DNA from 2 places in the Pseudarthrobacter sp. SL88 genome. Region 1 is predicted to be linked to the other one. Evidence: riboswitches for the same ligand, from Rfam matches in the RefSeq annotation. Region 1 holds a riboswitch; the other holds the start of a gene.
The links. Region 1 has a riboswitch for glycine ahead of gcvP (aminomethyl-transferring glycine dehydrogenase). Riboswitches for the same ligand answer to the same signal wherever they lie in the genome.
Positions count from the first base shown of each region.

Region 1 (4,208 bases):
CGAGGTCCTCGGACTCGGTGGGCTCCACCATCAGGGTCCCGGCCACCGGGAAGGCCAGGGTGGGGGCGTGGAAGCCGAAGTCGATCAGGCGCTTGGCCACGTCCTCGGCCGTGACGCCGGTGCGGGCGGTGAGTTCGCGCAGGTCCAGGATGCACTCGTGCGCCACGAGCCCGCCCTCACCCGTGTAGAGCACCGGGTAGAACTCGTTCAACCGGGCAGCAACATAGTTCGCTGCCAGCAGCGCGGACTTAGTGGCCTCGGTCAGTCCCGTACCGCCCATCAGCTTCACGTACGCCCAGGAGATCGGCAGCACACCGGCAGAGCCGAACCGGGACGCGGAAATCGCCACGCCGTGGCCCTCCTCATGCGCGGCTTTATTCGCATCGCCGGGCATAAACGGGGCCAGGTGCGCTTTCGCCGCGACCGGGCCGACGCCGGGCCCGCCGCCGCCGTGCGGGATGCAGAACGTCTTGTGGAGGTTCAGGTGGGACACGTCGCCGCCGAACTTGCCCGGCTGCGCCAGGCCCACGAGGGCGTTGAGGTTCGCGCCGTCCACGTACACCTGGCCGCCGGCGGCGTGGACCGCGTCGCAGACTTCGGTGACGTCGCCGTCGTAGACGCCGTGGGTGGAGGGGTAGGTGATCATGATGCAGGACAGGGCGTCCCGGTTCGCCTCGATCTTGGCGGACAGGTCGGCGTGGTTGATGGTGCCGTCCGGGGCGGTGGCGACAACAACCACCTTCATGCCGGCCAGCACGGCGGAGGCGGCGTTGGTGCCGTGCGCCGAGGCGGGGATCAGGCACACGGTGCGCTGCTGATCACCCCGGGAGTGGTGGTAGCCCCGGATCGCCAGAAGGCCGGCGAGTTCGCCCTGGGAACCGGCGTTGGGCTGGATGGACACCTGGTCGTACCCGGTGATCTCGGTCAGGTCAGCCTCGAGCCCGGTGATCAGCTCACGCCAGCCCTCGGTCTGGGAATCCGGAGCGAACGGGTGGATGGAGGCGAACTCCGGCCAGGAAATCGCTTCCATCTCGGCGGTGGCATTCAGCTTCATGGTGCAGGAACCCAGCGGGATCATGGTCCGGTCCAGGGCCAGGTCCCGGTCGGACAGGCGGCGGATGTAACGCAACAGCTGCGTTTCTGACCGGTGCGTGTTGAACACCGGGTGCTCCAGGTATCCGGAGGTGCGCAGCACGGAGTCGGGCAGCTCGAAACCCTGGGCGTCGCCTACCGGGCCGGCACCAAAGGCGACGGCCACTGCGGACAGCGTTGCCGCCGTCGTGGTTTCATCGATGGAAACGCCCACCGTGTCCGCGTCGACGAAGCGGAGGTTGATGCCGCGCGCCTCGGCGGCGTTGATGACCTTGGCGGCCTTGCCCGGCACGCGCACGGTGAGGGTGTCGAAGAAGGAGTCGGTGACCAGTTCGCGGCCCATGGCGGTGAGGGCCGTGGCCAGGATCCTGGCGTTGTGGTGGGCGGTTTCTGCGATGGCCTTCAGTCCGTCCGGGCCGTGGTAGACGGCGTAGAAGGAGGACACGATGGCCAGCAGCGCCTGGGCGGTGCAGATGTTGGACGTGGCCTTCTCACGGCGGATGTGCTGCTCGCGGGTCTGCAGGGCCAGGCGGTAGGCGGGAGCGCCCGCGTTGTCCTTGGAGACACCCACGATCCTGCCGGGGAGGGTGCGTTCCATGCCCTTCTGCACAGCCATGTAAGCGGCATGCGGGCCGCCGAAGAACAGCGGCACGCCGAAACGCTGGGTGGAGCCGACGGCGATGTCCGCACCCTGCTCGCCCGGAGGAGTGATCAGCGTCAGCGCGAGCAGGTCAGCGGCCACTGTGACCAGCGCACCGCGCTCCTTGGCCTCGGCGATAACGGCGCTCTGGTCCCACACCCGGCCGGACACGCCCGGCTGCTGGAGCACGATGCCGTTGATGGCACCTTCAGGCAGGCCTGCGGAGAGGTCAGCAACCTCCACCTCGAAGCCGAGCGCTTCGGCGCGGCCCAGCACGATGGCGATGGTCTGCGGGAGGCAGTCGGCATCAAGGACGGTCTTGCCGTCCTTGGCGTCCTTATTTTTGTTCGCCCGGCGCATCAGCAGCACAGCCTCGGCCACGGCAGTGGCTTCATCGAGGAGTGACGCGTTGGCCACCGGGAGGGCGGTGAGGTCCTGAACCATGGTCTGGAAGTTCAGCAGCGCCTCCAGCCGGCCCTGGGAGATCTCGGGCTGGTACGGCGTGTAGGCGGTGTACCAGGCCGGCGCCTCAAGGATGTTGCGGCGGATCACGGCCGGGGTGATGGTGTCGTAGTAGCCCTGGCCGATCATCTGCACGGCGGTCTTGTTCTTGCCCGCCAGCCGGCGCAGCTCGGTCAGGACCTCAACCTCGCTGAGGGCGTCCTGCAGCTTCAATGCCGTTTCCTGGCGGATCGATGCCGGAACAGCCACGTCCACCAGGCCGTCAACGCTGTCGTAGCCCACAGCCTTCAGCATGGTGTCGACGTCAGCCTGCCGGCGCGCACCGATATGGCGGTCAACGAACGAAGTTGGAAGGGATTGAATCGTCATGAGGAACTCCAGGTCTGGCCGGCCAGGGTGGCACGGCATGGGATGGGTTCCTCCCCGCTCTGTATTGGACCTGAGAGATTCCGCGGAACCCTGCGTGGCGGGTTCGCTTGCACCGTCGGTGAACCTGGCCGGAGCCGGGTTACTTTCCAGAGTTGCCTCGCCGTGACGGTACGGGGGCCTGAGAGATTCCTGGGGAGGATTTGCTCCTACGGCGCCTGCCCGGTGGTGCCGGGAGGACTCTCCCGTCACAGCTCGAAAGGCTATTCAACTGTGGGTGATTCGCCTCACACCGTACAGGTTGGTTGAAAGGAAAACAAATCCGACTGTCACGCGATGGGCGGCAGCGGCTTTGTTGCGGCGGCGGAAAAAGGGGGTTTGACATCCGATCGTGACCCGCACCACACTGGGTCCGGTGATCAGCACCGTGTCCGGCTGGCTCAGCTCATCGGAGCAGCCCGGGCCAACGTTGCCCCGGAAGGGTGCGGCCGCTGAGCATACCTAATTGAACATGCCTTCGACCTGCGGCGGGAGAGTCCTGCCGGGTACATTTAGCAGGCGCCGTAGGAGCAAACCCTCCCCAGGAAACTCTCAGGCCCATGTACCGCCGCGGACAGGCAACTCTGGAAAGCAGCCGGACCTGTTCCGGCTCACCGGCGGTGCAAGCGGCTTGGGCTGCGGAAACTCTCAGGTTCACTACAGAGCGGGGAGGAACCCAACTTCTGCGGCACCCAAAATGCCGCTTTATCGATGGAGTTCCCCATGGCGATTCATCCCCCCACGTCCAACGGCGAGCCACCCCGCAACAACCCTCCTGCGGGCAGCGCCGCCCGCAGCGAGCCTCCCCACCTGGAGCGGCAGCTCACCAACAGGCACATCCAGCTCATAGCAATCGGCGGTGCCATCGGCACCGGCCTCTTCATGGGCTCCGGCAAGACCATCTCCGCGGCCGGCCCGTCCGTGATCTTCGTGTACATGATCATCGGGTTCATGCTCTTCTTCGTCATGCGAGCCATGGGCGAACTGCTCCTGAGCAACCTGAACTACAAATCCTTCAGCGACTTCGCAGCCGACCTCCTGGGGCCGTGGGCGGGGTTCTTCACCGGCTGGACCTACTGGTTCTGCTGGGTGATCACCGGCATCGCAGACGTCATCGCCATCGCCGGCTACTCCAAGGAACTCTGGCCCGGACTGCCGCTCTGGATCCCCGGGCTTGCCACCGTGGCCATCCTGCTGCTGCTGAACCTCGCCACGGTCAAGGCCTTCGGCGAGACCGAATTCTGGTTCGCCCTCATCAAGATCATTGCCATCGCGGCGCTGATCATTGTGGGCCTTTTCATGATCTTCACCGGCTTCCAGAGCGACGCCGGAACCGCGAGCTTCACGAACCTCTGGAGCCACGGCGGCTTCTTCCCCAATGAGTTCATGGGCTTCGTGGCCGGCTTCCAGATCGCCGTGTTCGCCTTCGTCGGCATCGAACTGGTGGGCACCACCGCAGCCGAGGCCAAGAACCCGGAGCGGACGCTGCCCAAGGCCATCAATGCCATCCCCGTTCGCGTACTGCTCTTCTACGTGGGCGCCCTGATCATCCTCATGGCCGTCACCCCGTGGACCCAGTTCGCGGCCGGGCACAGCCCCTTCATCGGCA
Region 1 covers NZ_JAPPRD010000001.1:3,506,981-3,511,188, reverse strand. The annotation lists gene gcvP (aminomethyl-transferring glycine dehydrogenase) at 1-2,563, opposite strand, end outside; glycine riboswitch at 2,720-2,818, opposite strand; glycine riboswitch at 3,079-3,177, shown strand; glycine riboswitch at 3,178-3,272, shown strand; gene cycA (D-serine/D-alanine/glycine transporter) at 3,323-4,208, shown strand, end outside.

Region 2 (4,208 bases), 370 kb from region 1:
AAGTCGATCAGGCGCTTGGCCACGTCCTCGGCGGTCACTCCGGTACGGGCGGTGAGTTCGCGCAGGTCCAGGATGCACTCGTGCGCCACGAGCCCGCCCTCACCCGTGTAGAGCACCGGGTAGAACTCGTTCAACCGGGCAGCAACATAGTTCGCGGCCAGCAGCGCGGACTTAGTGGCCTCGGTCAGGCCCGTACCGCCCATCAGCTTCACGTACGCCCAGGAAATCGGCAGCACCCCGGCGGACCCGAACCGGGACGCGGAAATCGCCACGCCGTGGCCCTCCTCATGCGCGGCTTTATTCGCATCGCCGGGCATAAACGGGGCCAGGTGCGCCTTCGCAGCGACCGGTCCGACGCCGGGCCCGCCGCCGCCGTGCGGGATGCAGAACGTCTTGTGCAGGTTCAGGTGCGAGACGTCGCCGCCGAACTTGCCCGGCTGCGCCAGGCCCACGAGGGCGTTCAGGTTCGCGCCGTCCACATACACCTGTCCCCCTGCGGCGTGGACCGCGTCGCAGATCTCGGTCACGTCGCCGTCGTAGACGCCGTGGGTGGACGGGTAGGTGATCATGATGCAGGACAGGACATCCCGGTTCGCCTCGATCTTCGCCGTCAGGTCATCGTGGTTGATGGTGCCGTCCGCGGCCGTGGCGACAACAACCACCTTCATGCCCGCCAGCACGGCGGAGGCGGCGTTGGTGCCGTGCGCGGAGGCAGGGATCAGGCACACGGTGCGCTGCTCATCACCGCGGGAGCGGTGGTAGCCCCGGATCGCCAGAAGGCCGGCGAGTTCACCCTGGGAACCGGCGTTGGGCTGGATGGAGACCTGGTCGTACCCGGTGATCTCGGTCAGGTCAGCCTCGAGCCCGGTGATCAGTTCACGCCAGCCCTCGGTCTGGGAATCCGGAGCGAACGGGTGGATGGAGGCGAACTCCGGCCAGGAAATCGCTTCCATCTCGGCGGTAGCGTTCAGCTTCATGGTGCAGGAACCCAGCGGGATCATGGTCCGGTCCAGGGCCAGGTCCCGGTCGGACAGGCGGCGGATGTAACGCAACAGCTGCGTCTCTGACCGGTGCGTGTTGAACACCGGGTGCTCCAGATAGCCGGAGGACCGCTCCACCCCGGCATCCAGTGCGAAGCTCCCGCCCCCGGCGACCTTGGCGCCAAAGATGTCCACGACGTCGGCGACGACGGCCGTCGTCGTGGTTTCATCCAGGGAGATGCCTACGGTATCTGCATCGATGGAGCGCAGGTTGATGCCGCGTGCCTCAGCATCGGCAATAATGCCGGCGGCGCGGCCGGGAACCCGAACGGTGATGGTGTCGAAGAAGCTCTTGTGCAGGACTTCCACGCCGGCGGCCGCGAGGGAGGCCGCCAGGGTGCGGGCGTGGGCGTGCGTCGTTTCCGCGATCGCTTTCAGCCCGTCCGGGCCGTGGTAAACGGCGTACATGGAAGACACGATGGCCAGCAGTGCCTGCGCGGTGCAGATGTTGGACGTGGCCTTCTCGCGGCGGATGTGCTGCTCGCGGGTCTGCAGGGCCAGGCGGTAGGCAGGGACGCCGGCGTCGTCCTTCGAGACGCCCACCAGGCGGCCCGGCAGCGAGCGTTCCAGCCCCTTGCGGACGGCCATGTAGGCGGCGTGCGGGCCGCCGAAGAACAGCGGAACGCCGAAACGCTGGGTGGAGCCGACGGCGATGTCCGCACCCTGCTCACCCGGAGGAGTGATCAGGGTCAGCGCCAGCAGATCAGCAGCAACGGTGACCAGCGCGCCGCGCTCCTTGGCGGCGGAGATGGCATCTGCCTGGTTGAAGACACGGCCCGAGGCGCCGGGCTGCTGGAGCACGATGCCGTTGATGTCGCCCTCGGGCAGGCCCTTAGAGAGGTCGGCGACCTCCACCTTGAAGCCGAGCGCTTCGGCGCGGCCCTTGACGATGGCGATGGTCTGCGGCAACACGTCGATGTCCAGGACCGTTTTACCGTCAGCGGCAGGCTTGGCCTTGTTGGCGCGGCGCATCAGCAGGACTGCCTCGGCCACCGCCGTCGCTTCGTCCAGCAGGGATGCGTTGGCAATCGGCAGGCCCACCAGGTCCTGGACCATGGTCTGGAAGTTCAGCAGCGCCTCCAGCCGGCCCTGCGAGATCTCGGGCTGGTACGGCGTGTAGGCGGTGTACCAAGCCGGCGCCTCAAGGATGTTGCGGCGGATCACGGCCGGGGTGATGGTGCCGTAGTAGCCCTGGCCGATCAGCTGCACGGCGGTCTTGTTCTTCGCAGCAAGGCGTCGCAGCTCGGTTAGGACCTCAACCTCGCTGAGGGCGTCCTGCAGTTTCAGGGCCGTCTCCTGGCGGATGACCTGGGGAACGGCGGTATCGACCAGGGAGTCGACGGTGTCGTAGCCCACGGCCTTGAGCATGGTGTCGACGTGGTCCTGGCGCCGGGCACCGATATGGCGGTCGACGAAAGTGGTGGAGGCTGAACTAACCGTCACGGGGGAACTCCAGATACTCAGGCGGCGCAGGGTACGCCACAGCGATTCGGGTCCCTCCCCGCTCTGTATTGGACCTGAGAGTTTCCGCGGCGCCTGCATGGACAGGACCCGCTTGCACCGTCGGTGAGCACAACGGTCCGGCATCCGGTAACGGGGTGCCTGGACGGCCTGCTGCTTTCCAGAGGTGCCTCGCCGCGGCGGTACAGGGGCCTGCGAGATTCCTGGGGAGGATTTGCTCCTACGGCGCCTGCCGAACGTTGTGGCAGGACTCTCCCGCCGCAGATCAAAGGCTATTCAATTGGATGTGTACGCGGGGCCGTCCGGTGACGACTCCCACAACGCTTAATTCTCCTACGCCACGGCCCCCGGGGCAAATGTCCTGCTAGCGCCGGAGCCGCACCAGTGCTGCCAGCAATTCGTCGACGTCCGCGGCCGCGCCGCCTTCGGGGACGGGGCCAACGGAGAGCATGGCGTTGAAGTAGAGGCCGTCCCCCATGTACAGCACGGCCTTGGCCAGGGCCGGCCCCACGTCGGCGGCGATTTCGTCGAGCCACCGCCGCTGGATCGCAGCGAATCGGCGGCGGGTTTCTTCATGCGCCACCTCCGCCAGCCTGGTGGCGGCGACGATGGCCCGGTCCAAGGGGGTGTCTCCCCACACCGAGGACCGGATGAAGTAGGCCGCTGCGCCCTCCGATGCGGCGGCCATGGCATCGGCGTCTTCTCCCGCGAGCGTGTCCAACTGGTCCAGGAGCGCCTGGATCAGGGCTTCCTTGTTCGGAAAGTGGTAGAGGAGCCCGCCCTTGGAGACGCCGGCCTTTCGGGCCACGGCGTCCAGGGTGGCGGCTCGCTCCCCCACCTCAATCAACAGGGTGGCGAAGGCGTCAAGGACGGCTTCGCGGGCGACTGGCTTTCGGGGCATGCCATCCATCATGCCTTCCCGGGATGTCAGGGGCTCAACTCAGCCATCACTCCAAACTGTACCGTCTGGACGGTATAGTTAATTCCATGACCATCTCGACGCACCGTGATGCACCCCTGCTCCAGGGACCCGCCACGCCACGGGCCCCGTGGCGCGACTGGCTGGCCCTTGCGCTGCTGATGTTTCCCGTACTGCTGGTGGCCGTGGACAACACGGCCCTGACCTTCGCCCTGCCCGCGATCGCCCAGTCCCTGAACCCTTCCGGGGTGCAGCTGCTCTGGATCGTGGATGCCTACCCCCTGGTCTTGGCGGGGCTGCTGGTGTGCATGGGCAGCCTCGGCGACAGGATCGGCCGGCGGCGGCTGCTCCTCACCGGCAGCCTGGGCTTTGCCGCACTCTCGGCCGCCACGGCGTTCGCGCCAACGGCGGAATGGCTGATCGCAGGACGCGCCGCCCTGGGCTTCTTCGGGGCCATGTTGATGCCCTCTACCCTCTCGCTCATCCGCAACATCTTTGCGGAGCCCAACCGCCGCCGGCTGGCGGTGGCCATCTGGGCCGCCGGCTTCTCCGGCGGGGCCGCCCTGGGGCCGATTTTCGGCGGCTGGTTGGTGGAGCACTACTGGTGGGGCGCAGTCTTCCTGGTCGCAGTGCCGCTCATGCTGCCACTGATCGCCCTGGGTCCGGTGCTGATTCCGGAATCGAAGAATCCGGAACCGGGGAAGGTGGATTTTCCCAGCATCGTGCTGTCCCTGCTGGTGATGGTGCCACTGGTGTACGGCATCAAGGAAGTGGCTACGGAAGGAGTG
Region 2 covers NZ_JAPPRD010000001.1:3,137,911-3,142,118, forward strand. The annotation lists gene gcvP (aminomethyl-transferring glycine dehydrogenase) at 1-2,483, opposite strand, end outside; glycine riboswitch at 2,672-2,769, opposite strand; gene OVA06_RS14180 (TetR/AcrR family transcriptional regulator) at 2,866-3,402, opposite strand; gene OVA06_RS14185 (MFS transporter) at 3,489-4,208, shown strand, end outside.
Region 2: linked by a shared signal. The riboswitch ahead of gcvP (aminomethyl-transferring glycine dehydrogenase) and the one ahead of gcvP (aminomethyl-transferring glycine dehydrogenase) in region 1 are both predicted to bind glycine.